DNA from 4 places in the Enterovibrio litoreus genome. Region 1 is predicted to be linked to each of the others. Evidence: predicted binding sites of a transcription regulator. Region 1 holds the regulator's gene; each other region holds the start of a gene.
What was found. Region 1 encodes CRP, which controls carbon source genes, mostly activating them, when cyclic AMP is high. Its sites were predicted from a motif close to TGTGANNNNNNTCACA; they were not measured.
Positions count from the first base shown of each region.

Region 1 (7,409 bases):
CACTCCAGGTATTATTGAAGTGAGCCAAGTCGCCCAATTACCCGATGAAGAGTACTTTGGCCCGCTATTGCAAGTTGTGCGTTATGACACGCTCGCGCAGGCCGTGACGTTTGCCAATGACACGCGCTACGGTTTGTCAGCAGGGTTAATTTCTACCGATGATGAAGAGTGGGCATATTTCCTTGACCATATTCGCGCCGGCATCGTTAACCGCAATCGCCAACTAACCGGTGCGAGTGGCGATGCGCCATTTGGTGGGCCGGGTGCGTCAGGCAATTTACGCCCAAGTGCATACTATGCCGCTGACTATTGCGCCTACCCGATGGCGTCAATGGAAGGGGAGGATGTGTCCTTACCTGATCAGCTCAGCCCTGGGCTGTCGTTGTAGCGATAAAACAGCAACAACCGATCACCAATAATAACTGCGAACACTCAATGTAGGAGGATGTGATGGAACGCGTTCAGGCTTTATTTGATGGGCTTTGGAAAGACTATATCGATAGGTTATGCCCGTCGGCGGCGAAAGTGCATGCGTTGTTGGAAGAAGGCACTCCGCTTCTTAATGACCACATTGCATTACGCACCTTCGCGCTCCCTAAAGTAGGGCTAGATCGCTTGGCTGCGCCGTTTATTGCGATTGGCTATGTCCCTATGGGGGAATACCATTTTAAAGCGAAGAAATTGTTCGCGCGCCATTATGAGCATCCTCACCCTGATGCACCTAAGGTGTTTATCAGTGAGCTTTTGGTAGGGCAGTGCTCCACAGAACTGCAACAGGCTGTTCGTGCCTTGGTTGATCAGGTAGATGACACGGCACTTAATGATCCCGCGTTCTTGTATAGTGGTCGTTTGTGGAGTATTGACACCGCAACCTATCAACAGCTCGCAGCGGAAAGTGAATATGCAGGTTGGCTGTCTGCTCATGGATTTGGCGCTAATCACTTTACGGTGAGTGTTAATCAGTTGAGTACACTTCATGAGGTGATGGAGGTGAACAAATTGCTGCGTGATTCAGGTTTTGCGATTAATGAATCTGGCGGTGAAGTGAAAGGGGATCCGCAAGTGCGTTTGGAGCAATCATCGACCATGGCCGATAAGGTGACGGTAAACTTCAGTGATGGCGATCTGAATATTCCAGGTGGTTTTTACGAGTTTGCAAAACGTTATCCGTTACCAGATGGCAGCCTGTATCAAGGTTTTGTTGAGGCTTCTGCAGATAAAATATTTGAAAGTACCGATCAGTAAGTCATCGTCCAGTGCTCAATCACTACTGCCCCTTTGAGGATTTTAGGGGAGTGCAGATTAGCTGGGTTCTGACAGTAAGCTTGAAGGCCATTCTTCGTGAGACGGCGGTACTGATTTTCGTCCGTCATCGCCGAGCATGCGTTGTAGATGATAGTGAGATACGCCAGTAAAACCCGTCAATTCGGTGCTGACTTGACCCCAAGGAACAAGAGCCGGTGTCGTGTTGGTATGACTAAACACTAGGTGTTCCATGTCCATATCGATGCTCCATCATCGCAAAAACGTTGCACGTAAATGTATACATGCTTTGCTTTGAAAGGTAGCACTGAGAAATGGGTTTTGTGGGAATTTTGGCGTGATAGTGATCAGGCTCAAACAAAAAAGCCACCGTAAACGGTGGCTTTCATTTCAAAGCAATAATGCTTAGCGAGTGCCGTAAACCACAATAGTTTTACCGTGTGCAGAAATGAGGTTCTGCTCTTCCAGCATCTTCAAAATACGACCAACGGTTTCACGTGAGCAACCCACGATTTGACCGATTTCCTGACGGGTGATCTTGATTTGCATACCGTCTGGGTGAGTCATAGCATCTGGCTGTTTCGCCAGGTTAAGCAATGTTTGCGCGATACGACCCGTCACATCTAGGAATGCTAAGTCACCTACTTTTTGGCTAGTGATTTGCAGACGACGAGCCATCTGAGAAGAAAGGCGCATCAAAATGTCCGGATTCACTTGAATCAGCTGACGGAACTTCTTGAATGAGATTTCAGCAACTTCGCATGGAGATTTAGCGCGAACCCAAGCTGTACGCTCCTGATCTTCCTCAAATAGACCAAGTTCGCCAATGAAGTCGCCCTGGTTGAGGTAAGAAAGGATCATCTCTTTGCCTTCTTCATCCTTGATAAGTACAGCCACAGAGCCTTTCACGATGTAATAAAGCGTTTCAGCTTTCTCACCAGCATGAATCAGCGTACTTTTTGATGGGTACTTATGAATGTGGCAGTGTGAAAGGAACCACTCTAGTGTTGGGTCTGTTTGAGGTTTTCCTGGAACCATATCTCTCATTTCCTCTGCAGTTGTTGCCTGATGAGTCTTCCTTAGCCCACCGTCCTGCGGCACAAGTCCGTGGGATAGCATAAAGTGTCAACCGTCAGGCTACAAGCTCTCTGTTTGAGTCATTGAGTTTATCCTTTTTCCAGCACGATTTCTTGATTTTGATATGGACTTCCCCCCCTATTAAAGGCTAAAAACGTGGACAAGATCACGACACTGAAAGTAAACAGGAGAAATAGATGCGAGCAAGCGTCAAGTGGTGCGGAAAAGAGACCTTCCTAGGACAATCGAATTCAGGCCATAGCATCGTCATGGATGGCAATGGTGGAGAAAAAGCGCCAAGTCCAATGGAAATGGTATTGATGGGAGCTGGTGGATGCAGCTCTGTCGACGTGGTTGCAGCGCTTAAAGCGGCTAATCAAGCAGTATTATATTGTGAAGCTGAACTTACTGCTGAGCGCCGGGAGCAAGCACCGCGCTTGTTCACCCATATCAATATTCACTTTGTGGTGACAGGGACTGCGTTGGATGAAGCATTGGTGGCTTCTGCGGTTAAAGACAGCCTAGAGAAATACTGCTCGGTGTGTTTGATGCTGGGTGCCGGTATTGAAATGACCCACTCTTATGAGATTCGTGAAGCGGCTTAATGGCGTGTTTGCGGTTTTGTTGGAAGTGACTATAAAACAAAGGAGGGCACGACCTCCTTTGTTTTGCTATTAACTGTTTATCAATGGGTTGCCAAGATCTTCATACAAGAAAAGGGGAGGCTCTCGCGGGTTTAGCTTATCTTGCCTGTTTCAATTAACTGCTGAATAAGCGGTTGGATGATCAACTCCATGGCGAAGCTCATTTTGCCCCCAGGCACAACTAAGGTGTCATGTCGTGACATGAAAGAGCCTTGGATCACGGCCAGCAAATAAGGGAAATCCACTTTCTTGATGCCGCGAAAACGTATGACGACAAAACTCTCATCGAGGCTTGGAATGCCTTTGGCGTTGAGTGGGTTAGAAGTATCAACCGTTGGGACGCGCTGGAAGTTAATGTGTGTGCGACTAAACTGCGGCGTGATGTAGTTAAGATAATCGTCCATTGATCGCACGATAGAATCCATCACAGCCTCTCGCGAGTGGCCGCGGTCGCGCGTGTCGCGAACAAATTTCTGAATCCATTCAAGGTTCACGATCGGCACCATGCCAATGAGCAAATCAACATGCTGAGCCACGTTAATTTCGCCGTCGGCAATACCACCGTGAAGCCCTTCATAGAACATCAAGTCGTTATTCTCAGGCAAATCTTGCCATGCTGTAAACGTACCTGGCATTTGGTTATAAGGCACGGCTTCATCAAAGGTATGTAAATAGCGGCGGAATTTTCCCGTACCGTGTTTACCATATTCATCGAAGAATGATTCGAGCCTTGGGAAATCATTGGCTTGAGGGCCAAAATAGCTGATGTGCCGTCCTTGCTCTCTGGCCTTGCGAATTTCAACGTCCATTTCCGGACGTGTAAAACGGTGAAAGCTGTCGCCTTCAACCCAGGCAGCGCGGATGTCCATCATATTGAATATCTTCCGAAATGCGTCGGAAGTGGTAGTAGTTCCTGCCCCAGATGAACCGGTGACTGCAATAATAGGGTGTTTTGCAGACATGACAAACCCTGTCAATTTTTAAAATGATGTCAAACAATTAACAGGGAGTGACGTCTTGGTCAAGCAGACGTTAAGCGCCAAGTGATCGCGCGTGTTTGATATCGACCGTTTCGTGCAACTCAGAATAGACCACCATGGCTTCTTTGTTCTTGAGCAGGGCATAGACCTGCTCGACTTTTTCATCGAAGCTGGCTTCTTGCTCACCATAGTCTGTGCCTTCGCGCAGAACAAAGTGCTCAACCAAGTTTTTCAGGGTCTCTTCTGGGATTTCTTGCCAAGGGATGATCATCGCGATACCTACAACATAAAACGGTGGCGGAAGGTGGCATTGTACACCTATATTCTCGAGCTACCTCAAGATGCTTGTTCAGCGAAAGCTTGTTCGGCGATTGGCTCATTGTGGTTATTTTAAGTGCTGGGCCAACCAGCGTGGCACTTCTTTCTCAAGCCAGAACTCTGGTGCATTGAGTGAGCCTGACACAAATCCGACATGACCACCGTATTCCGTTAGGTGATAGTCAATATTCTCTGGCAATGGCTGTGTTGGGATCACCGCTTCTGTCATGAACGGGTCGTCTTTGGCATGAATCACCTTCAGCGGCGTGGTGATGTTTTGCAGTACGTCTAAGCCACTACATTGCTGATAATAATGCTCGGCGCTCTCAAAGGCATGAAGCGGTGCAGTGACGGTTTTATCAAACTCATAGAGTGTCGATATCTTCACTTTCTGACCACTTTTCCAATGACCAATTTCGGGGTGGCGTTCGAGTTTTCTCGACAGGGTACGATTCATTGAGCGCAGCAAGTAAGCCTGATAAACCTTGGAAAACCCGAGCTGAATACGCGATGAACAGGCGGCTAAATCGAGAGGTGGGCTGATCACACAACCGGCATGAATCAGTGGGTCATGGTTAAATTCAGCCAGGTAACGCACCAACATATTGCCGCCCAGTGATACACCCGTTGCCACACGCGGCACATCGGGGAAGCGCTCGCGGATATATTCCAGCATAAAACGCGCATCACTGGTTTCACCTGAGTGGTAGCTGCGTGGCTGGCGGTTAATCAGACCGCTACAGCCTCGAAAATGCATCATGACACCGAGCCAACCTTGTTGTTTGAAGGCGTTGAGCAGGCCGTTGGCGTATGGGCTGTAAAAGCATCCCGCCAAACCATGAAACAAAATAACGACAGGTTTGCCTTGGGCTTGTTCTGGTGGCTCTGTCCAGCACAGATCGAGAAAGTCACCGTCAGGGGTATCTATGCGCTGCCAGATCGGTTCAAACAAGGCTTTGCGTCTGACAAAGCGAGGCAACAGTGTTTGCACGTGGGGGTTACGTCCCCATTTCATGGGCTCGAAATTTTCAGTCATCAAGGTCACACTCACATTGCAAATTCGGACAGCGGGGGATTGGCCAGTAATTGTGCCAGCTGCTGGCAGCCGTTTTCCAGCGTTTCTCGATTGGGGGGGGCACTCACTGCAATCCGCACGCAAGGCGGTGCTGAATATCCCGCTGGCACAAACAGCTCGGATGATTTGATCTCCAACCCCTGCGCTTTACACGCAGTGAGGAATTCGCTCAATGACCATTCATCGGGGAGTCGTAACCAACCATGAAAACCATTGGGATGAAAACGCAGATCCGCATTGCCAAGATATTGTTGTAGTAATGCCCAGCGTTGTTCCATTTCAGTACGTATTGTTTCTAGGATCTGGTTTGCCCCGCCATTTTCCAACAAGATCGCCGCCATGGCGGTGAGCAAGGGGCTGATCATCCAACTGTGATTTTGCAGTGCATTAACAAATTGCGGGTAGAAACGCTCAGGCAGATGCAGAAAACCCAAACGTAACCCTGGTGCCAACGTTTTCGCCATTCCGCCAATATAAATCACATCATCTGGCGCCAGATTGACAAAAGGCTGCGGTCGCTCTCGCGGCAGTAATCCGTTGACATCGTCTTCGACAATCACTAATTGCTGAGTTTGACACACGTTAATCAGTGCCTTGCGGCGAGATTCGCTCATGATGGCGGTGGTAGGGTTTTGAAGCGTTGGTGTTAAGTACACCATGCGCGGTTGATACTGCTGACAGGCCGCTTGCAGCGAGTCTGGCAACATACCTTCATCATCCATGTCCACAGGCTTGACAGTAAGTTGAAGTTGACGCGCGAGGCTCATTAAGCCGGGATATGTGAATTTGTCAGCGAGAATGGTATCACCAGCGCGACATAGGGTAAGTAAGCAAAGCTGCATGGCGTTTTGTGCGCCTGAGCAGAACAGTAAGCGGTTGGCGTCTGCAATCACAGAGTGTTGCGCTAGCCACTGCGACAGAATCTCACGGTGGCGGACAATGCCAGAGGGTGGTTGGTACAGCATCAGATTATTCAATTCATTGGGGTGCGAGGCCAATTGCTGCAAAGCATCGGAAAACAAATCGGCGCGATTAATGGCTGGTGGCACATTGTAGCCAAAGCTGGTGATTCCCGGACGTTCAGGGCTAGCAAAGGTCCAATGTGGTTTGTCGCTGTCACAGACATAAGTGCCCGCGCCGACTTTGGCTTCGATAATACCGCGTCGTTCTGCTTCGGCATAAGCTCGGGTTACCGTGCCAACAGTGACAGACAAAGCATCAGCCAACGCTCTGTGGGTAGGTAGTTTCGCACCTGCGGCAAGCTCATTACTGAGAACTTTGCCTGCAATGGCATCCGCGATTTGACGGTAAATCGGCGTGCCGTCTCTCTCTAACACAATATTCATGATTGTCATGGTGACAATAAACCTTTTGATCGCAACTCTGATCCCTGTTAGCGTGAATTTTGACCGATAATGGCGATTTATTCAACAAAACCGTATGGATTGTATCGATACAATGTGAGCAGGGAGACAATTCATGATGGAACTTTCATTTCTAGCAACACTGGCGGTATTCGCTGCCACCATGACAGGCACTCCGGGGCCAAACAACATGATGCTGACCGCCTCAGGGGCAAATTTTGGTTATCGTCGCACTGTGCCGCACCTTGTGGGCATTACGCTTGGCGTTGCCTCTCTCATCGCAGTTGTCGCTGCTGGCTTGGGGGTAGTGTTTGAAATGTTCCCATGGGTTCAGCAGGTGATGAAACTGGTGGCGAGCGCGTATTTGTTGCTTTTGTCATGGCGTATCGCCAACGCAGGTGCGCCGAATCAGGCAAATTTGAGTGATAGGCGTCCAATGACTTTGCTTGAAGGTGCCGCGTTTCAGTACGTGAACCCCAAAGCGTGGGCGATGGCAGTAAGCGCTGTGGGCACATTCACACTCGCAGGTGGTGATTACTGGTGGTCTGCCATGGTGATTGTTTTGATTTTTATGGCAGTTGGTTTTCCACTGACTTCATTGTGGGCAGGCTTTGGAGTCTGGGTAGGTAAAGTGCTGCCTACTGAACGAAGCTGGATTGTGTTCAATCGTGTGATGGGTTTATTAACC
Region 1 is NZ_CP166194.1:3,240,281-3,247,689, reverse strand. Features, by position in the region: gene astD (succinylglutamate-semialdehyde dehydrogenase) at 1-388, shown strand, start outside; gene AB8599_RS14565 (DUF1338 domain-containing protein) at 451-1,245, shown strand; gene AB8599_RS14560 (hypothetical protein) at 1,303-1,503, opposite strand; gene crp (cAMP-activated global transcriptional regulator CRP) at 1,669-2,301, opposite strand; gene AB8599_RS14550 (OsmC family protein) at 2,538-2,945, shown strand; gene AB8599_RS14545 (phosphoribulokinase) at 3,077-3,946, opposite strand; gene AB8599_RS14540 (YheU family protein) at 4,017-4,235, opposite strand; gene AB8599_RS14535 (hydrolase) at 4,350-5,318, opposite strand; gene AB8599_RS14530 (PLP-dependent aminotransferase family protein) at 5,330-6,712, opposite strand; gene AB8599_RS14525 (LysE family translocator) at 6,837-7,409, shown strand, end outside.

Region 2 (7,409 bases), 1.3 Mb from region 1:
TCATCACGACGCTCTTCAAGTACAGCTTTGAACACATACTTCAGCATGTCTTCAGCCAGTTTAGCCACGTCATCCAGATCAGCGAAAGCCACTTCAGGCTCAACCATCCAGAACTCCGCTAGGTGGCGGCTGGTGTTTGAGTTTTCTGCGCGGAATGTTGGGCCGAAGGTGTAAACCTTGCTCAGGGCACAAGCATACGCTTCAGCATTCAACTGACCAGAAACGGTTAGGAAGGTTTCTTTGCCGAAGAAATCTTCGTTGAAATCAACCTTGCCTTCGTCTGTGCGTGGCAGGTTTTCCAGGTCCAGCGTAGACACGCGGAACATTTCACCTGCACCTTCTGCATCAGACGCAGTGATGAGTGGTGCTGAAACCCAGAAGTAACCTTGCTCGTGGTAAAAGCGGTGAATAGCTTGAGCCAGACAGTTACGTACACGTGAAACAGAACCGATCACGTTCGTACGCGGACGCAGGTGAGCCACTTCACGCAAGTACTCAATAGAGTGACGAGTTTTCGCCATTGGATAAGTTTCTGCATCTTCAACCCAACCAACCACTTTGACGTCAGTTGCTTGCAGTTCAAACGCTTGGCCTTGTCCTGGGCTTTCAACAACTTTACCAGTAACTTCGACAGAGCAGCCTGTGGTAAGACGCAGTACATCTTCTTTGTAATTATTCAGCTCATTAGAAACAACTGCCTGAATTGGATCAAAACAAGAGCCGTCATAAATGGCGAGGAAAGAGATACCGGCTTTTGAATCACGACGGGTGCGGATCCAACCACGGACAGTGACTTCTGTGTCTACTGCCGTTTTGCCGCGCAGGACGTCTGCTACAGGCATATAGTTCATAATTTGCATCTAACTCCGTTGAATAATGCCTGAGGAATCGGGTCATCAGGCTAGGATAATTCGAACTTTAGCCGGCAAGTTTACATCTATACCCGAGTGACCTCAAGATGTAGGCTTCATCGCGTCTCATCAATATTGATTTAAGGAAAATAGACGCAAAAACAGGTTTCTATTGACGATTTGTGTCGAAGAAATGTACGAAATGAGGGGAGCTGAATTAATTAAGAGGAGCGCCACGCCCGATACTAAGCATTTTCGAGAATATGCTCGCTGTATCTCAAGTGCGCGGCCCCTTTAAATTCAGATGATTTGCTTACTGTGAGCGAACCAGTAAGCGGTGTCCTGTTAATATTTGCGACCGCCCTCAAGTTGGAACTGGTCGATCAAATGTTCAAGCTCTCCCGCGAGTTGTCGTAAGTTGCTGCTGATACTCTGGGTTTGGTTGGCATTGACGGACGTCTCTTCCGCATGAGTTTGAATCGTCACTACTTGCACGCGTAGCGCGTCTGCCATCTCGGCTTGATGAACCGTATCGACACTGATTTCTTTGGCATTGTTGTTCACGATAAGGATCTCGTCTGCGATTTGCGCCAGTGATTGCGACAATTGTAAAACAGTATCTGCACGCTCAGTGGTTGTTTCACAAGTGCTTTCAATGGCAGTGGCAGAGCGCTCAGCATCCGTAGTCAGTTGCTCAATAATCTGCTGAATATCGCCCGTTGCATCATGTGTGCGACTAGCAAGGCTTCGAACTTCATCTGCGACCACTGCGAACCCTCGTCCTTGCTCACCAGCTCGGGCGGCTTCTATGGCAGCGTTTAATGCCAGCAGGTTGGTTTGTTCTGCTATCGCTCGGATCACTTCAAGAATACTGTTTACGTCCTTACTCTGTTGATTGACGGAAAGGATCTGTTGTCGGACTTGTTCAATTTCACGCACTAGCTGTTGGATTTGTTCGGCGGCAACATTGGCAATCCCAGTTCCTTGCTGGGCGCTCTGTGCTAGACCTTGGCTCAGTTCAGATGCCTCCGTGGTTTTCTCTTCGACAATATGTTGGTGCCGTTGCACTTCATCAATGGCCATCGACATCTCTTGGGTTTCTTGGCGTTGGTTTGCAACGAGGATGTTCGTTTCACTCGACACCTTGGTTAACACCGTGGCTTCGTTTAGCAATGTTGATGCCGTATTTTTCACTTGGTTGAGACTGTCCGAGAAGCTATCGAGCAAGTTATCGCAACTTGCAGCGAGTTGGCCTATTTCATCATGACGGGAAATGGCAAGTCGTTGGCTTAGGTTTTTCTCATCACTACATTGTCGCATGAAGAAGGAAATGCGTTTGAGTGGCGAGACTAGGCTGATACGGATAAAACTAAATGTCAGGGCAAAGCCTACCAAGGTGATGATCGACATAATGACAGCAGTAAATAGCATGTCTTTATTGATAGTTTGATATAAATCGGAAAGGTTATATTCAAGCCGAACGACACCTAATACCGTCCCCTCTGGAACAATGTGACACTGAGTACAGTTAGTGCCGCGATAACTGGTGCTGGCTTTCATGGGAAGGGCGACCACAATGCCAGTGCCATAGTCACGCTCAACGGTCTCTATAATGGTTTCACCCTTGATGGCGCGTTGGTCGAACAGATCTTCAATTGCTTGATCGGGGTTTCCTGGGCCAAAAATGGCGGTGATGCCTTCTGCCCGAATCACGCGTGCGTCTTCAATACCGTTTTGTGCCAACACTTTCTGCTTGAGGGCATCTTTTTGATGAATCGTCCCTGTCAACATCATCATGTTTAAGCTGTCAAAGTAGTTACTGGCTTTATCGAGTGTTTGTTCACCCACAATCTCAGTCACCAGCGCTTTTTGGTGGTGATTTTGATAAGCCAGAGAAACAGCCAGTACAACCGAAAAAATGACCAGCAGGACGATGAGCAATTTGGCAGCAATTGGTAGGCGCATTGTTAAGAATTACATCCGTGTGGTTAAAGTTATCAATAGTTTAGCTTCAGGATTGTGAATAGGTCTTTTCCTTAATGTTATTGTGTGATTGTTGCGACACAATTGTTTTGTTGTTTCTCGCAAACATCATGAAACGAATTGACGATGATTCAATTTGAGCTTGGCGCAAATATTGAGTAGCATCGCCGCGCAAGATACAACTCTCGATCACAGGAACGCACATAATGCACACCGAGCTGTTTAAAGAATTCATGTTTGAAGCCGCCCACCACCTACCTCACGTGCCGGAAGGTCACAAATGTGGTCGTTTGCATGGCCACTCTTTCCTCGTGCGTCTCTATGTTGCAGGTGAAGTGGATCCGTATACGGGCTGGGTGATTGATTTTTCTGAAATTAAGGAAGCCTTTAAGCCTATTTACGACCGTCTGGATCACTATTACTTGAATGACATCGAAGGGTTAGAAAACCCTACTAGTGAAGTGCTGGCGAAATGGATTTGGGATCAGCTTAAACCGTCATTGCCTTGTTTGAGCAAAGTGATGATCAAAGAGACCTGTACAGCAGGTTGTATTTATACGGGTGAGTAATTTTTCATTGCGTGAAAAAAGGGCCTGATGGCCCTTTTTTTATGTTTTGATTTAGCAGGTTAGTCGTCAGCTAGGCAATATCGAGATACTTGTGTGTCTGAATAGACAAGCGCCAGTTGCGGCGAATACAGGTTTCAATGCAAAGTGCTGTTGCTCTTGGCTTTTGGCTGATTGGTTGCAGTGCGACTTCTTTTCCTGCCAAATCAATCCCTGTCAGCAGTGCATCGAGCTTTTCGATGTCTGATTCTGTTCCTACGGGATGCTTGATTTCATTGGCGCGTTCCAGTGCTTCAGTTAACACGGGCAGTTTACCGCGCATGTTAATTTTCGGCGACACTGTTACCCAAGTGTCTGAGCTCGCGTTAACCGCATATGTCCCGCTGGTCTCGATTTGACAGCGGTAACCCGCTGATTCAAGTCGCGTTGTTAGGGGAAATAGATCAAATATGCAAGGCTCACCGCCAGTAATCACAACGTGCTTTGCCGTATAATTCTTCGTCAGATGCGCAAGGATTTCCTCGGAAGAGGCTGATGCCCATGTTGGACTGTCGCCTGTTTTAGCAATGACAGCACCGAAATCTCGTTCATCGTTTGGGAGGGTATCCCATGTTTGGCGTGTATCGCACCAAGGGCAACCCACAGGGCAACCTTGAAGGCGAACAAAGACCGAAGGTACGCCTGTGAACGTGCCTTCTCCTTGAATGGTTTCGAATATTTCGTTGACGTTGTACATACGGCTTTTACAGTCAGAGTTTTGTGAGGGGCGAGATTATGGCAGTTTCGCTTCCAGCTGTCTTGGGGAGAAATAGACAGAAACATAGGTTACAGAATGAAATACCTTTAACTCTTTGATTTTTGGCGTCTGATGCAATTGTCATTGCGATAAATCAAATAGGTCGTGACGTGTATCACGACATCCAACCATGGCGCTTCACAATTACTTCGCAAAGTAAAAAAATTCACTGTTAATGAATTTTAAAGGGAAATTGGGATGATTCTCGCCCAGCCAGGACACATAGATCACATTAAGCGTAACAATGCTGGAGCGGTATATAAGCTGATCGACCAACTTGGGCCTATCTCCCGAATTGAGCTATCTAAACGCAGTCAGTTAGCACCTGCAAGTATCACGAAAATTACGCGTGAGTTAATTGATGCTCACTTAGTCAAAGAAGCCGAGTATGGCGAGCAAGCAAGTCGCGGGCGTCCCGCGATTGGATTGGTGCTTGATAATGAAGGATGGCAATTTCTTTCCATACGCCTTGGGCGTGGCTACCTGACATTGGCCCTGCACGAATTGGGCGGCGAGATTCTGGTTGAAGAGCGCCATGACATTCATGTGCTTGATCAGGATTTGCTGATTGAGCTTATTCAGCAGCACATTAATCAATTCTTCTCAAAACATTCCAACGTTGTCGATCGTGTCACCTCGATTGCGGTTACTTTGCCGGGTCTTGTAAATAGCACCCAAGGCATCGTTATTCAAATGCCCCATTATGATGTTCACAACATGCCATTGGGGGCAGCGATTCACAGAGCTACGGGTTTGCCTGTGTTTATCGGCAATGACACACGGTCATGGGCATTGGCTGAGAAATTGTTTGGCAACGCTCGCGATGTCGACAATGCCGTGCTTATTTCGATTCATCATGGTGTCGGTGCGGGCATTATGATTGACGGAACCGTTTTAGAAGGGCAGGTAGGCAATATTGGCGAGTTGGGCCACATTCAAATCAAGCCGTTTGGTAAGCGCTGTTTTTGTGGCAATAACGGGTGCTTGGAAACGGTGGCAAGCTTACACGCCGTGTTGGAAGACACGCAATTAATGCTTGATCAGGGCCATCCGAGTGTTCTTCAAGATAAACCTCTCACCATTGATAGCATTTGCGATGCAGCGGTGGCAGGCGATGGTGTGGCGGTCAACGTGATCACTGATTTGGGTCATAACCTTGGGCAAGCCATTGCGATTGTGGTGAACCTGTTTAATCCGCAGCGAGTGTTGATTGGTGGTGAATTCAATCGAGCAAAATCTGTGCTCTATCCTGCCATCATGGAAAGAATACTCAATCAGTCACTTCCACATTACTGTGAAAATCTCATGCTAGAAGAGAGTTATTTCTATACGCAAGCAACGATGCCAGGGGCTGCGTTGGTGAAGCGAGCCATGTATGACGGCTACTTACTGATGAAGGTGTTGGAAGGCTAAAGCTGAGATGTGCGAAAATAGACTATAAATACAGAACCATAAGTAGAACTATAAACAGAACTATAAGCAGAAAAGGAGCGTGTGGACGCTCCTTTTTAGTATTAATCACTTTTGTATCGACACGTTTTGTATCAAATACCGTGCGTGTTAAATCCAGCGTTAGAACGGATACCAGATGGTGGCTGTTTCAACGGAGCGTTTGTATATCGCCAGCCCCACCACCACAGCAATCACAGCCAGAGCGAGCCAGTCTTTGTTCGTCAATGGGCGATAGTTGTACCAAGTGCGCGATTTGTTGCGACCAAAACCACGCAATGTCATCGCGTTGGAAATTTCATCAGCACGGTCAAGGCTAGAAAAAATAAGCGGGATCAAAATTTTCGCCACACCTTTAAAGCGCGCCATGAGTGGTGCATTCTTTGAAAAATCCACACCACGTGCTTGTTGGGCATGCATGATATTCACGAAGTCATTTTTCACTTCAGGCAGGTAGCGTAGTGTCAGGCTAACGGCATAGGCAATTTTGTACGGCACGCCAATGCGGTTAAGGCTAGATGCAAACTCTGTTGGGTGAGTCGTAAACACAAACACCAGTGCGATAGGGAACATGCTGAAATATTTCAGTGTCACTGTGACCAAGTAAAAGAGGGTTTCTTGTGTTAGCGAATAGTTACCCGGTAACTTCAATAGTTCAGTCGTTGTGCCTATCCACTCAGCCCCCTGCTGTGGGGCGACCAGAAACATGAATACTGCGTTCATGCTTAGAACACTCAAGGTGCCCAATAACAGCGGTTTATAGACACGGAAAGCCACGTCTGTCATCTTCAGCAATGCCAATCCGATTGCCACCATGCCAACAATGATACGCAGGTCAAAAGTGGTGAGAACAACTGTCACCCACGCCATGAACAAAGCAAACTTGGTGATGCCATTCAGCGCGTGAAGGGGGGATTTCGTATCGATATAGTTGATACCAAACTTCATCTTCGAGGCTTTCATTTGGCGTTGCTCTCTGTTTGAATAAATTGCTGCATAAATCCGTCAATGTCGCGAATACCGACGCGGTCTGCAAGTTGGTAAAGGCTGGTGGTGGCGAGGTTGGCCTGGTCCAGTAACTGCGGTTGGCTGAATACCGATGTCATTGGCGCGTCAGCAATTAACTTGCTGTCAGCAATTACGATAGAACGAGAGGTGTATTCAAGCACCAAATGCATATCGTGAGAGATGATCATTACGGTGATGCCGCGTTCTTTGTTCAAGCGCTGTATGAAAGACAGCATGGTGCTGTAGTTACGGTAATCTTGACCTGCTGTCGGCTCATCTAAGATCAGCAGTTCCGGTTCCATTACCAAAATCGAAGCGATGGTGACGCGTTTTTTCTGACCATAGCTCAATGCATCAACGGGCCAGTGACGGTATTTGCTCAAGCCACAAAGTTCGAGAACATCTAGTGCACGTTTCTCGATTTCCGCTTCACTAAGGCCGAGGTTTCTGAGGCCAAAGGTCACTTCTTCCATGATCATATGGTGAGAAATCATATGATTTGGGTTTTGCATGACCACGCCGACTTTCTTGCTGCGCTCAAAAATGGACAGATCACTGAAATCTTCACCGTCAAAACGAATCATGCCAGCATCTGGTTCGAGTACGCCCATCACTAGCTTGGTAATTGTCGACTTGCCCGATCCGTTTTTACCGAGAACAGAGACGATCTCGCCGCGATTAACGGAAAACGTGACATCTTCAAGCGCGTTCTTCTCGCCATCGTACGAATAGGTCAATCCTTCGATACTCAACAGC
Region 2 is NZ_CP166194.1:1,945,192-1,952,600, reverse strand. Features, by position in the region: gene asnS (asparagine--tRNA ligase) at 1-851, opposite strand, end outside; gene AB8599_RS08490 (methyl-accepting chemotaxis protein) at 1,197-2,816, opposite strand; gene queD (6-carboxytetrahydropterin synthase QueD) at 3,041-3,403, shown strand; gene queE (7-carboxy-7-deazaguanine synthase QueE) at 3,474-4,136, opposite strand; gene AB8599_RS08475 (ROK family protein) at 4,395-5,609, shown strand; gene AB8599_RS08470 (energy-coupling factor transporter transmembrane component T family protein) at 5,769-6,608, opposite strand; gene AB8599_RS08465 (ABC transporter ATP-binding protein) at 6,605-7,409, opposite strand, start outside.
Region 2: the regulator CRP is predicted to act here: its motif matches at 4,301-4,316, upstream of AB8599_RS08475 (ROK family protein).

Region 3 (7,409 bases), 830 kb from region 1:
CTGCCGCGTCAGGGCGACTACAAACAGAGCCTGCGTAAAATCCGCGAAGAATCTGAGCGTGATGCACTGTTGGCGGTTTTGGAAAGCAATAATGGTCAAGTGTCTGCGGCTGCAAAAGAGCTGGGTGTGTCCCGTGCGACTATGTACCGTCTATTGAATAAACACAGCCTGATCCCTGCACCTCGTAGCTTTCGATAAGTCGCTTTGAGCAATTAGGGTATGTTTCAGTCAAAAAACCGCCGTTAGGCGGTTTTTTTATTTCGTCGTTTAGCATAGAGCTCACTGTTAGTGAGCTGCGACTGTCTCTGAATGCACCGGGAATAGCTTGTCATAGGCAATGTTAAACACATAAGCGTAAACCAGATAGAAAGCCACAAGGCCAATATCCATCAGAAATGCTTGCCACAAGCTAATGTTTAGCCACCAAGCCATTGCAGGCAGCGTTATCCATAGCAAACCCAACTCAAATAACACAGCATGTAAGATACGGTGTTTTTGTGCTTTCTTGGTTGTTCCTGTTCGCTTCATCATCGCTTTATCAAACCACACGTTGTAGATGTAGTTCCATCCTGTCGCGATGACTGAAAACGCAATACCCATCACACCTGTGTGGGCAGCATCAAAACCAAACTGGGACAGGATGCTGACGATGAGAATCAGGCCAATCACTTCAAATGCGATGGCATGTCGAATACGGTCAGTCATTGTTCTCATTGAGCGTTCCTCCTAAAAGATGGTGTCATCGTATCCAATATTTAGATTGGTAAAAGTTATTAACCATCCGTAAAAGGGATAGATTGATGGGTTTATGATTGATTGATCAAAAGCGTGATGTTTTCACACGTGACAATGAGTTTTTTTGCAGGGAAATGGTGGCAAAGATGAGAAAAAAAAGATAACCAGACATAAAAAAACACAGGCAGTGAAATGTACCAATTAATGGGCAATATAGAGTGAATGGCATGGCGAAATTTTGAGCGGGGTGCTGAATGGAGGCAATGACTTCAAATTGGTCGATGTATGAAATAACTTGTTGATATATTGACCTGCGACATTAAAATTAACAGTGAATTTACAAATGCAGTTTTGACTCAACATTAACGAAACCAAGGAGGCAATAAATGAAAAATCATACGTTTAACACTGTGATGACCTGCGTCTCCCGTTCGTGCGCAGATGTTCGAAAACCTGTACAGTAAATTCCGTACCCCTCGAAAGTGGGCCGCGGATATCTCTGCGGCCAATGTGAAAAAGCGTTAACTCTCCTTTTCCCCGTAGATTATCCAAGGCCTCCAAAACACAATATGGAGTCCACAATGAATCAATCACTTTATCTTCGTCTAGCCGTATTATTTGTTCGTTTAGATATTAAGCATGAAGAAGCACAATGGCGAAAAGCCCATCGACGTATCCGTTACGTCGGAGAGCCCATGTCTGAGCATTTACTGCGAGACATCGGTTTTGAGAAAGACGGCTTTTCTATCGGTCACACGGTAGCACCTCAATTTAAAGCACAACGCGAAGTGGCACGTATGCGTCGACGGTTGAGGTTGAACCCCACCACGTAACGAAAGGGGCTTTCTTGATGTTAGCCCCGATAAATACTCCCCAAAAAAAGCGCCTATCTAGGCGCTTTTTTTGATCGTTACAGCATGGGTTATGGGCAAGGGTTTGAGTATTTCGCACCCACTTCGTCAATGCGAACCAACAACTCTTCAGGTAATTGCAGATCAATCGATGCAATGTTGGTTTTCAATTGTTCAAGAGTGGTGGCACCAATGATGTTACTGGCGACGAAAGAGCGGCTGTTCACAAACGCCAATGCCATTTTTGCGGGGTCGAGTGAAAACTCATTGGCAAGATCGATATAGGCTTTCGTCGCCGCTTGTCCTTGTTCATTAAAGTATCGAGCAAAGCGCTCCCAACGTGTGCAACGCGCACCTTCGGGGCGAGCACCATTGAGATACTTGCCAGTTAGCACACCGAATGCCAACGGCGAATAAGCCAACAATTCAACACCTTCTTGGTGGCTGATCTCTGACAGGCCGACTTCAAAGCTTCGGTTAAGCAAGTTGTAAGGGTTTTGGATAGACACAATTCGGCTCAGGCTGTGTTTTTCCGCCAATCGCAGGTAGCTCATCACTCCCCAGGGCGTTTCATTCGAGACACCGATATAGCGAATCTTCCCTTCACGAACGAGCTCAGATAAAGCATCCAAGGTATCGAGTAAGGTAACGCCTGATTTTTCATCTTGATGCTGATAATTCAATTGGCCAAAGCTGTTCACATGGCGTTGTGGCCAGTGAACTTGATACAAGTCGATGTAGTCAGTTTGTAGGCGAGCAAGGCTGTCATCAACGGCCTGACGGACGTTACGGCGATCGAGCGACATGTTATCTCGAATGTAAGGAACGCCACGTGGGCCTGCCACTTTGGTGGCGATGATCACTTTGTCGCGCTTGCCTGATTTCTTCAGCCAGCTACCGATGTATTTTTCCGTTAAACCTTGGGTTTCTTGTGTGGGGGGAACGGCATACATTTCTGCCGTATCAATAAAGTTCACGCCAAGATCCAATGCTAATGACAGTTGCTCATGCGCATCAGCTTCTGAGTTTTGCTGACCAAACGTCATGGTACCGAGGCATATTTTACTGACGTCTAGGCTGGTATGAGGAAGAGTATGATATTGCATCCGTTCTCCTTGGATTGCGCTTATCGCTCAATGAGGAAAATTTGGCTCATTGTCGAGAGAAGAGGTTTGAACTTCCATCTTAGGAGATTTTGCCTCCGGTACAAGCCTCAAAATTGTGGGAAGGGTGTGTTACTTCAACTCGCAGAGCAAAAGGCAGCGAGTAAGGCGTGTCATGAGTGGAAATCACACCGTATAAACAGACATTTCATCAAGATAATTTGTCAGTCACTCCCATTTTTATACTAAAGTTAACATTTGGTTAACATGGTGGGAGGCGTGATGAAACTCAAGCAATTAAAGAATTGGATACAGGCTCACCCTGATAATGTGCCGCATTGCTATGTGGTGGCACATGCTGGTGGAGCACAACACATCGTGGAAGTGGAAGTTAGGCATCAACTAGAACCTTTGAGAGATGATAAAACCGATGAAGTGATGCACTTTGACAACATGGAGCAAGTCAGTGCCAAGCTGAAAAAGCTTGGTATTAGCAAGGTAACGATGCGTTTACTTGATCCTTATGATGAATTTGGTCCTGCCGATGCCTCGTGCAAAGAAGACATGGAGATCTCGCTCTAGCGGAAAAACGAATACGCCAACTGCAATAGACTCTGAATCTTTCAGTTACTCGCTGTCTGGCAATAAGAAATGTCGGGCGAGTATCTTTGCTGTGAATTGAGTTCTCAAATAGAAACCGCGAGGCAAGGTTTTGATGGGTTGTCCTTTTGCGCCATAAGCCTCTGTTTTGATTTTACTGTGTGCCGCCTTTGGGCGTAACTGTAGAAACTCACCGTGTTTTGCAGAAATCTCATGTACTTTTCCGAGTACAATGAATTCCATCAGTTCTTCCCAGTCAGCCTTTAATTGCTGCTCTTCTTTTTCTGAAGGTTGCCAAATAAGCGGCATCCCAACGCGACGCTCTGCTAAAGGTATTTCGCGTTCACCTTCAACGGGTACCCATAATACTTTGGATAACTTATTGCGGATGTGGCTATTTTCCCATGTCAGCCCGTGAACACCCGTTAGCGGCGCAACGCAGACGAAGGTGGTTTCTAGCGGTTTACCGCTATGACTGATCGGGATCGATTTCAGCTCAATACCAAGATCCTGAAAATCTTGCTCTGGCTTGCTTCCTGCTGTTGCCCCTAAGCAAGTTTCCAACAACATACCGACCCAACCTTTTTCGCGACGAAGATCCACAGGGCAGGTAATGCCTCGCTGTGCGGCAAGTTCGCCGAGTGGAAAGCCTGCCAATGCGTAAGCACGTTCGAGCAATTCGTGTTCGGTGTTTGGAGCAAGGATCATGCGGTCTACCATTCAGTCATCAACGCCAGAACGCTATCAGCCTCGCGTTCAAAACGCCAGTGTTGTATAGGGCAGACAATGCGATCATTGTAACCAGAAGCATGTTTAAAGGTTATCCACAAGGATCTGGCGAGAAACATGATTTTTTCGTTCATGGATGCATGTACAGTGCTTTTATCACCTTGATTACATAAGAATCGTACAGTATTGATGGTGAAACGTACGAATGGTGTGGGTAACTCTTCGTTTGGTGGATCTTTGAGCACTTAAAGATCTTCGCGATATTCTGATATCAAAACTTATGAGATTCATTATTCTTACTGTTTTAACTTGATGATATTTATTGATTTATCTTGGTTTTTCGATTTTTGATTCTCATGGTAGAGCACCAATCCATGAAGGTTGTTGTCGGTTTAAAAGATGTTCTTCACAAATCTATCCACAGAAAGCGTGAATAAATGTGCGTTTGGTCTCATCACCTTGTTTATAACTTAGGAGGAGTGTGTGTTTTATCCCTAAAGGCGGTTGGACTCCCCAAAAAATGCGTTTCATACACAATGTTTGTTTACCACTGTGTACATAGTGTGAAAAAATCACTGTTAATAGAGATTTATATTTGAGGTCGTCCAGTGATAGATGGCGATGGCTACCGTCCCAATGTTGGGATAGTAATATGCAACAGCCACGGTCAGGTTCTCTGGGCTCGTCGATATGGACAACATTCCTGGCAATTTCCCCAAGGTGGTATTGATGATGGTGAAACGCCAGAACAAGCCATGTATAGAGAGTTATACGAGGAAGTAGGGCTCTCGAAAAAAGACGTAAAGATCTTGGCGACAAGTCGCCATTGGTTGCGATACAAGTTGCCAAAACGTCTGGTTCGATGGGATTCAAAGCCAGTATGTATCGGGCAAAAACAAAAATGGTTTTTGCTCAAGCTGGAATGTGACGAGTCAAAAGTGAACATGCAACGGAGTGGTACGCCAGAATTTGATGGTTGGCGTTGGGTCAGTTACTGGTATCCGGTTAGGCAGGTGGTGTCGTTTAAACGCGATGTTTACCGACGCGCAATGAAAGAATTTGCGGCGATTGCGATGCCTTTTCGTGAGCGAAAAGTGAAGCGCACTAAAGGTAAACGAGGTTCAACTAAAAACTAAAGGAAGGCTTAGAGGGCGCCGATGCTAACGAAACTGCGAGATATCGTAAATAACGTGGCGTCATCCAGTGACGTTAAGCAAGCGCTCAATACTTTAGTGAGTGAAACCTGTTCAGCGATGGACACAGAGTGTTGCTCTGTTTACATCGCTGATCATGATCGTCAGGTCTATGAATTGATGGCCACCCAAGGCCTCAATGCTCAATCACGCCGTGTCGCGTTGTCTTTCAATGAAGGTCTCATTGGTCTTGTTGGCCGTCGCGCCGAACCTATCAATCTTGCCCATGCTAGCGGGCATATCGATTTCAAACACTTTCCTGATATCGGCGAAGACGTTTTCAATGCGTTTCTTGGTACTCCTATCATTTATCGACGCCAAGTGCTCGGTGTGTTGGTTGTGCAGCAAAGAGACTCCCGTCAGTTTAATGAAAGCGAAGAGTCATTTCTTGTCACGCTTGCCGCACAGTTAGCGGTTGTTTTTGCTCACGCCAAAGCGCAAGGTTTGTGGCCAAGTGATGTCAAAGGCTCGCTGCTTTTAGAGGGTGCTGCGGCATCTCCTGGTGTGGCGATCGCCAAAGCATGGTGCGATGTGTCGCAGCCAAGACTTGACTTGGTATTGCCTGCCTCTTGTTTGGATAACCAGAAAGAGCGTGATCGTCTCGAAGGGGCAATTAGTGCTGCCATTGCTGATTTTCGTCGTTTACGAAAACGATTAGATAACGAACTCAATCAGGACACGCTGGCGATCTTTGACCTCTTTATCCACTTGTTGAATGATCCCGTGCTGCGGAAATCCATGAACGAGCATATTGAGCAGGGCGATCTCGCAGAGTGGGCAGTCAAACAAACCATTGACGCGTTTGCTGAGCGTTTCCAAAACATGTCAGATCCGTATCTTCGCGAGCGATCGAATGACGTTAAAGAGCTTGGTCAGCGTTTATTGTATTTCCTCGAAAATCAGGAATCAAAACAGTGGAACCTTGATGAGCCCGTCATTTTGTTTGCCCGAGAACTAACCGCAGCGATGTTAGCGGCCATTCCTCGCGATTGCTTGGCGGGTGTGGTGGCAGAAGAGGGCGCGGTGAATGCGCATGCTGCCATTTTGGCTCGGGCATTGGGCATTCCTGCCGTGATGGGGGTGGAATTTAACCCCAAGCTGATTCATCAGAAAAAAGTGGTGCTGGACGGCTTTAAAGGTCGCGTGCTGGTTGAGCCCTCTGCGCACATTCTGAAAGAGTACAAACGCCTTCGCGATGAAGAGCTCGAACTGCAACAGGAAGTGGATAGTGCATTTACTCGTCGCACAGAAACCGCCGATGGAGTGCGGGTTGAGATCCACCTTAATGCGGGATTGAGTGCTGACACGAGTATTGCCATTAATCGCGGTGTCGACGGCGTGGGCTTGTACCGGACAGAAGTTCCTTTCTTGATGCAGCGAAGCTTTCCATCAGAAGACGATCAGGTGAAGCAGTATCGTTCAATTCTTGATTGTTACCCTAAGCAATCAGTCGTGATGCGCACTCTCGACATTGGCGGAGACAAACCGTTACCTTATCTGAAAATTGAAGAAGACAATCCGTTTTTGGGTTGGCGCGGCATTCGTTTCACGCTCGATCACCCCGATATTTTCCTGATCCAAGTCAGGGCCATGCTGCGTGCCAGTATTGGGCGAGGCAATCTTGCGATTCTGCTACCAATGATCTCCGGGCTTTCTGAGCTGCTAGAAGCGAAGACCTTGGTAAATAGGGCATTTAACGATGTATCCGAAATGGCGTTGTCACAAGGAAAAACACTCAACAAGCCGCGCCTTGGGATCATGGTGGAAGTGCCGTCTGTGCTTTATCAGTTTGATGCCATTGCCCCGCATATCGATTTTCTGTCTGTCGGTACGAATGATTTAACGCAGTATCTATTAGCGGTAGATCGAAACAATGCTCGCGTCGCGGACGTCTATGATACATTTCATCCCTCAGTTTTGGCGGTATTGCACCAGATATTAGTGAACAGCCAGCGCTTGAAGCTACCTGTCAGTGTGTGTGGTGAATTTGCCGGTGATCCTATCGGTGCTGCATTGCTGGTGGGGATGGGGTATCGACAGCTGAGTATGAATACGCGTAGCGTTGCCAAAATCAAGTATGTATTACGCCATATCCCGTCAGACGCGCTTCAAAAGCATGTTCTCGCGATGCAGCAGTTGTCATTAACTGGCGAGATACGCAAAGCCTCCGAAGACTTTTTAGAACGCTATAGCTTGGG
Region 3 is NZ_CP166194.1:554,383-561,791, forward strand. Features, by position in the region: gene AB8599_RS02420 (VpsR-related response regulator) at 1-198, shown strand, start outside; gene AB8599_RS02425 (PACE efflux transporter) at 286-714, opposite strand; gene AB8599_RS02430 (hypothetical protein) at 1,317-1,568, shown strand; gene AB8599_RS02435 (NADP(H)-dependent aldo-keto reductase) at 1,658-2,692, opposite strand; gene AB8599_RS02440 (DUF6482 family protein) at 2,972-3,271, shown strand; gene mutH (DNA mismatch repair endonuclease MutH) at 3,317-3,997, opposite strand; gene rppH (RNA pyrophosphohydrolase) at 4,627-5,154, shown strand; gene ptsP (phosphoenolpyruvate--protein phosphotransferase) at 5,176-7,409, shown strand, end outside.
Region 3: the regulator CRP is predicted to act here: its motif matches at 4,457-4,472, upstream of rppH (RNA pyrophosphohydrolase).

Region 4 (7,409 bases), 310 kb from region 1:
ATGGTAGTTCGAGGTCACGAAGAGGTCATTTTGACCTGAGAACACCGCAATGCTGCGAATGTACTGACTGTGTTGGCGATGCGTATGGCCGATGAGTCGGCGCACGTTTTCGCGGCTTTCATTAGAAAGACCGATTTCACTGGCGATTGCCAATGGTTCAATGATCGCCTGACCGGCCACGCTCAATTGCTGTTCCAGCTCTTGATAGCGGTTTTTGATAAAGTAGCCACTGAGCAAAATGCCGATGATCAGCGTCGGTGCAATGGTAAGGGTTATTACTCTGGCGCGAAGTCCGTATTTGGTCATGCTGTTTGTTCTGTGGGAGAATTGCCGTCATTTTGATGACGTACCTGATCATGACATATATATCATGACGTCACTGTTCGTTGTTTATTGCATGGCTATTTATTCAGTAGCCATTTGTTTGTGCCTACATATTCAGTACCTATGGCTACATTCTAATCCTAGGTACGGCTGTACACCAAAGCTGTCGGCGAGAATTCAGCAGGTTATCACAACCCGCTGTCCGCCAATATACGATTCATTGCCATAGCCACCTGAGGAAAAGGTGGTGATGGCCGACATTGGAAAATCAACATGGCGCGTTTTTTTCAGCCCCAGAAGAAGAAAAATCTCGACACCAAACACAAGGCATTCACGGTTGAGCGTCTTGACCATCAAGGTGATGGCGTGGCGTTTGACGGCAAAAAACCGGTGTTTATCGCGGGTGCATTAGCGGGCGAAGAGGTCTTGGCGCAACTGACAGAAGACAAACGTCAGTTTGCCCGTGCCAAACTGATCAAAGTAACAACAGCCAGTGCTGAGCGTGTTGAACCATTTTGTGCTCACTACGGTGTGTGCGGTGGCTGTAACTTACAGCACCTTGGGCATGATGCGCAGATTAAAGCGAAGCAAAATTCTCTCTCTCAGTTGATGAAAAAATTTGCCTCAGCGGATTTAACCCAAGACGCCCCTGTGCGTTCAGAGGATTTGGGTTATCGACGCCGAGCGCGATTGAGCGTCAAAATCAGTAAAGCCGGCGAGTTAGAAATGGGCTTTCGTCAGCGAAGCTCAAAAGAGATTGTGACCGTGACACATTGCCCGGTTTTAGATAAACAACTCGATACTTTGTTGCCTGAGGTTTATTCACTGTTGGATGCATTGCGCGGTCGCCGCGTGATTGGTCACATCGAATTGGTAGGGTCTGAGGCCGGACGCGTGTTGTTGGTGCGTGCGATCAAGACGCTGCATGACGAAGACATTGCCGCCCTTAAACAGTTTGCCGATGAGCAAGCGCTGATTTTGTATCTGCAACAAGGTGACGCTAGCGCAGAGCGCCTGTGTGGCGAGGCACCTTATTACTCACTTGATACATTGTCACTCAAGTTTGAGCCGCAGGACTTCATTCAGGTTAACGCCGACATCAACCAAAAAATGATCGTGCAGGCGCTGGATTGGCTAGACCTTAATACCAATGACAAGGTGCTCGATTTGTTCTGTGGTCTAGGTAACTTTAGTTTACCTATGGCAGGAAAAGCTGAGTCGGTTGTGGGCGTTGAAGGCGTTGAAGAGATGGTACAACGTGCCAGCGACAACGCTACGCACAATGGTTTAGACAATGTTACGTTCCACCACGCCAACCTTGAGTTGGATTCAAGTAAGACAGTGTGGGGCAAGCAGCGCTACAGCAAAATTTTGCTCGATCCTGCACGTGCTGGCGCTTTAGGGGTTATGCCTTATGTGGCACAATCACGTGCTGAGCGTATCGTGTATGTCTCTTGCAACCCCGCAACACTGGCAAGAGACAGTCAAATACTGCTCGAGAAAGGATACAAATTGGCTAGATTGGGCATGTTGGACATGTTCCCCCATACCGGGCACTTAGAGTCGATGGCGCTGTTCATCAAAGCCTAAGTCGCTCGAAACCGGCAACCATGATGGTTGCCGGTAAGGATTAGAAAAACAGGATAGTGAAATGGTCGCAATTCGTGGCGCGCACCTAAATGACAACAAAGAATTTTTGCTTGAACGCTGGGTAGATGGGCTCGCTCAAGACGCAGATGTCTCTCAGGCGTTGATTGACGCTTACAATGACTGCAAAACGCTAGGCGACGAGCAAGCCATGGCACAGCCGTTATGGTTTGGTCGTGAAATGATTGAAATCCTTGTCACCTTAAGCATGGACAAGGAAACCTTGATTGCCGCGTTACTTTTCCCCGCAGTTGAAGATGGCCTGCTGGCTTATGATCGGCTTAAAGAGCGCTATGGTAGTACTATCGCAAAGCTGGTGCATGGCGTGCAGGAAATGGCGTCTATTCGCCATTTGAACGCCAACAATGAAGAAGCGACGGCAGCGCAAGTGGATAACGTGCGTCGCATGTTGCTGTCGATGGTGGATGATTTTCGTTGTGTTGTGATCAAGTTGGCTGAACGGATAAGCTATCTGCGCGAAGTGAAAAACGAGCCCGACAATGTCCGCAAGGCCGTCGCCAAAGAGTGCGCGAACATCTATGCGCCATTGGCCAATCGCCTTGGGATTGGTCAGCTAAAATGGGAAATCGAAGATTACACCTTCCGTTATCAGCATTCAGATACCTACAAGCAAATTGCCAAACAGCTAGCTGAACGACGTATTGACCGCGAAGAGTATATCGATACCTTCGTCACCGATTTGCAGCAGTCCATGAGCGCGTCCAACATCAATGCGCAGGTCTACGGCCGCCCGAAACACATCTACAGCATCTGGCGTAAAATGCAGAAAAAGAGCCTTGCCTTTGATGAGCTGTTTGATGTCCGTGCCGTGCGAATCATTGCCGACCAGCTTCAAGATTGCTATGCCGCACTAGGCGCTGTGCACACCAAATACCGTCACCTTCCCAAAGAGTTTGATGATTACGTTGCTAATCCAAAACCCAATGGTTATCAGTCAATTCATACTGTGGTGTTGGGGCCAGAAGGGAAAACCGTTGAGATTCAGATCCGCACCAAGCAAATGCACGATGATGCTGAGCTGGGTGTGGCGGCGCACTGGAAATACAAAGAAGGTGCATCAGCGGGTGGCCGCAGTGGTTACGACGAGAAAATCACCTGGCTACGTAAGCTGCTGGCGTGGCAAGAAGAGATGTCTGACTCGGGCGAAATGCTCGATGAGCTTCGAAGCCAAGTCTTTGATGATCGCGTTTATGCCTTTACCCCGCGCGGTGATGTGGTTGACTTGCCCATTGGAGCGACACCGCTAGATTTCGCCTACCACATTCACTCGGAAGTGGGTCACCGTTGTATCGGTACCAAAGTGGAAGGGCGCATCGTGCCGTTCACTTACCATCTGCAAATGGGCGATCAAGTCGAAATCATCACGCAAAAAGAACCCAACCCGTCACGTGACTGGCTAAACCCAAGCTTGGGCTTCGTTAATTCAGGTCGTGCTCGCGCCAAAATTAACGCATGGTTCCGCAAGCAATCGCGTGAAAAGAACATGATTGCGGGCAAAGAGATCCTCGATACTGAACTGGCGAAAATTGGTGCAGTCAGCAAAGATGCATCGCTGGCGATGAAGCGCTTCAACATGAATAGCTTGGACGAAGTCTATGCGGGCGTTGGTAGTGGCGATTTACGCATCAACCAAGTGGTGAATTACATCAACTCCTTGGTGAATAAGCCGACCAAGGCAGAAGAAGACCAACAGCTTCGCGAAAAACTCAAACAAACGGAAACCTCGGCAGCACCGAAAAAGCCTCGTCGTGACGCCGTGGTAGTGGAAGGCGTTGATAACCTAATGACGCACCTCGCGCGTTGTTGTCAGCCCATCCCTGGTGATGCTATTGAAGGCTACGTCACACAAGGGCGAGGTATTTCGGTTCACCGCTCAGACTGTGAGCAGCTGGCAGAGCTTCGTCATCATGCGCCAGAGCGTATTATTGATACAGTGTGGGGCGGTGGGTTTATCGGTAGCTACCAAATCACTGTGCGTGTGTTAGCGTCCGAGCGCAACGGGTTGATTAAAGATCTGACGACTGTGTTAACCAATGACAAAGTTAAAGTGGCAGGGATGCAAAGCCGTGTCGACTACAAGCAAAACATGTCGATCATGGATTTTGATCTGGAGTTGAGCGATTTAGACGTCCTCAGCCGAGTGATCACCCGTCTTGAACAAGTCAAAGACGTGCATGAAGCGAAACGGCTTCACTAGACACTAACGTTTAGCAAAAAGGGAAAGCGAAGGCTTTCCCTTTTTATTAAGCCCGTTTAAAACAAACTGACAACGGATAGATAGGCATGAAAAAAATGTCGCGAATGCAAGAATTGCTCGAAATTATGGAAACCCTAAGAGACCCAGAAAACGGATGTCCTTGGGATAAAAAGCAGACGTTCGACTCCATAATTCCTTACACCATCGAAGAAACTTTCGAGACAGTCGATGCCATTGAGCGCCAAAACTGGGGCGATGTGCGTGACGAGTTAGGGGATCTTTTGTTCCAGATTGTGTTCTATAGTCAACTCGGAAAAGAGCAAGGTGACTTTGAATTCGACGATGTGGTTGGCGCAATTTGTGACAAATTGGTTCGCCGTCATCCCCATGTGTTTGGCGAAAAAGATGCCGATGGCAATCCGTTGCAAGCTGCGGATTGGGAAGGTATCAAAGCCCAAGAGCGTGCTGCGAAATCCGAACCTGACGCGGAACTGAGCATTCTTGATGACGTACCAACCGCATTACCCGCATTAGGGCGTGCTGCCAAGCTGCAAAAACGCTGCGCGAGTGTCGGGTTTGATTGGGATGCCATCGGACCGGTTGCCGGAAAGGTGCAAGAAGAACTCGAAGAAGTCATGGAAGAAGCCTTAATGGTGGATGTGGATCAGGCGCGCGTCGATGAAGAAATGGGCGACTTACTCTTTTCCGTGGTCAATTTAGCGAGACATGTCGGCACCAATCCAGAAAAAGCACTGCGACAGGCAAATTTAAAATTCGAAAACCGCTTTCGTCAAATTGAAATGAAATTACGCGAAAATGGTAAAAACTTGCAGGAAACTCCGCAAGATGAGCTAGAAATGCTGTGGCAGAAAGTGAAATGTGACGAAGGCAACAAACCCGCGTGAATCGTTGATTTGATTTACGACAAAAAAAAACGGTATGCCGTGTGATAGTTTTCACGTTGTGGGAAGTTTCGGGCTCTGGTAACATGTCGTCCCGTCCAGATTTCCAATATTTCCCCTAAATCCAACTCTCAGGTTTAGCATGACAACGAATTACATTTTTGTAACTGGCGGGGTAGTTTCCTCCCTCGGTAAGGGTATTGCAGCAGCGTCATTGGCAGCAATTCTAGAAGCACGTGGTCTTAATGTGACTATGATGAAACTTGACCCTTACATCAACTTGGATCCGGGCACCATGAGCCCAACCCAGCACGGTGAAGTATTCGTTACGGAAGACGGTGCCGAGACTGACCTAGACTTGGGTCACTACGAGCGTTTCATCCGCACCAAGATGACTAAGCGCAATAACTTTACATCTGGACGTGTATATTCAGATGTATTGCGTAAAGAGCGCCGAGGCGACTACTTGGGTGCGACCATCCAGGTTATTCCTCATATCACCAACTCTATCAAAGAGCGTGTGCTTGCGGGCGGCGAAGGTCACGACGTTGTTATCGTTGAGATCGGCGGCACGGTGGGTGATATCGAGTCATTGCCATTCCTTGAAGCTATCCGTCAGTTGGCGGTTGAGCTCGGTCGTGAACGTACCATGTTCATGCACCTGACACTGGTTCCTTACCTTGCTGCGGCAGGTGAAGTGAAAACCAAGCCTACTCAACACTCTGTGAAAGAACTGTTGTCTATCGGTATTCAGCCAGACATTCTGGTGTGCCGTAGCGATCGCGTTATTCCTGCGAATGAGCGTTCTAAGATTGCCCTGTTCTGTAACGTGCAAGAAAAAGCCGTTATCTCAATGAAGGATGTAGATTCCATCTACAAGATCCCTTCACTGATCCGTTCACAAGGTTTGGATGATTTGGTTTGTAAGCGTTTCGGTATCGAAGCGCCAGAAGCTGATCTGACAGAGTGGGAACAAGTTATTTACGAAGAAGCGAACCCAACCGGTGAAGTCACTATCGGTATGGTTGGCAAATACATTGAACTGCCAGATGCCTACAAGTCCGTTAACGAAGCATTGAAACATGCAGGTTTGAAAAATCGCCTGACTGTGAAGATCAAGTATGTTGACTCACAAGATGTAGAAACCAAAGGTGAAGAAGTCCTTCACGGTTTGGACGCTATTCTCGTTCCTGGTGGCTTCGGCGATCGCGGCGTAGAAGGAAAAATTCTGGCAGCGAAATTCGCGCGTGAAAACAAAGTCCCTTACTTGGGTATCTGTCTTGGCATGCAAGTGGCGCTGATCGAATATGCGCGTAACGTTGTTGGCATGGAAGGCGCGAACTCTACTGAGTTCAACAAAGCGACTAAGTACCCAGTTGTTGGCCTGATCACCGAGTGGGTGGATGGCGAAGGCAAAGTCGAAGAACGCACTGAAAAATCCGATTTGGGCGGCACCATGCGTCTTGGCGCACAGCTGTGTCACCTGAAAGATAAAACCAAAGCGCGTGAGCTTTACGGTAACGCAACGATCCACGAGCGTCACCGTCACCGCTATGAAGTCAACAATGTGCTTCGTCCGCAACTTGAAGAAGCAGGCCTTGTTGTATCAGGTCTGTCAGCGGATAAGAAGCTGGTTGAAATTATTGAAAACCCTGAGCACCCATGGTTTGTGGCGTGCCAGTTCCACCCTGAATTTACCTCTACCCCACGTGACGGCCATCCTTTGTTTGAAGGCTTTGTTGCAGCAGCAGGTAAAAATCAGCGTGGTGAGCTCTAACTGAGAACAAAAGGCGGTTGCGAAGGTAGTGCAGCCGCTTTTCGCATTTTTAAGCTATTGACATATGAGAGGAAACACAATGTCTAAGATCGTTAAAGTTCTGGGTCGTGAAATCATCGATTCACGCGGTAACCCAACTGTAGAAGCAGAAGTTCACCTGGAAGGTGGTTTCGTTGGTATGGCAGCTGCTCCATCAGGCGCATCTACCGGTTCACGCGAAGCACTTGAACTACGTGATGGCGATAAAGCTCGTTTCCTAGGTAAAGGCGTACTGAAAGCAATCGCTGCAGTAAACGGCGAAATCGCTAACGCTCTAGAAGGCAAAGACGCGAAAAACCAAGCAGAAATCGACCAGATCATGATCGACCTGGACGGTACTGAGAACAAATCTAAGTTCGGTGCTAACGCAATCCTAGCGGTATCTCTGGCAAACGCTAAAGCAGCAGCTGCTGCGAAAGGCATGCCATTGTTCGAGCACATTGCTGAGCTGAACGGCACACCTGGCGTATTCTCTATGCCTCTACCAATGATGAACATCATC
Region 4 is NZ_CP166194.1:2,933,471-2,940,879, reverse strand. Features, by position in the region: gene barA (two-component sensor histidine kinase BarA) at 1-306, opposite strand, end outside; gene rlmD (23S rRNA (uracil(1939)-C(5))-methyltransferase RlmD) at 598-1,914, shown strand; gene relA (GTP diphosphokinase) at 1,976-4,189, shown strand; gene mazG (nucleoside triphosphate pyrophosphohydrolase) at 4,276-5,094, shown strand; gene AB8599_RS13005 (CTP synthase) at 5,234-6,868, shown strand; gene eno (phosphopyruvate hydratase) at 6,948-7,409, shown strand, end outside.
Region 4: the regulator CRP is predicted to act here: its motif matches at 5,135-5,150, upstream of AB8599_RS13005 (CTP synthase).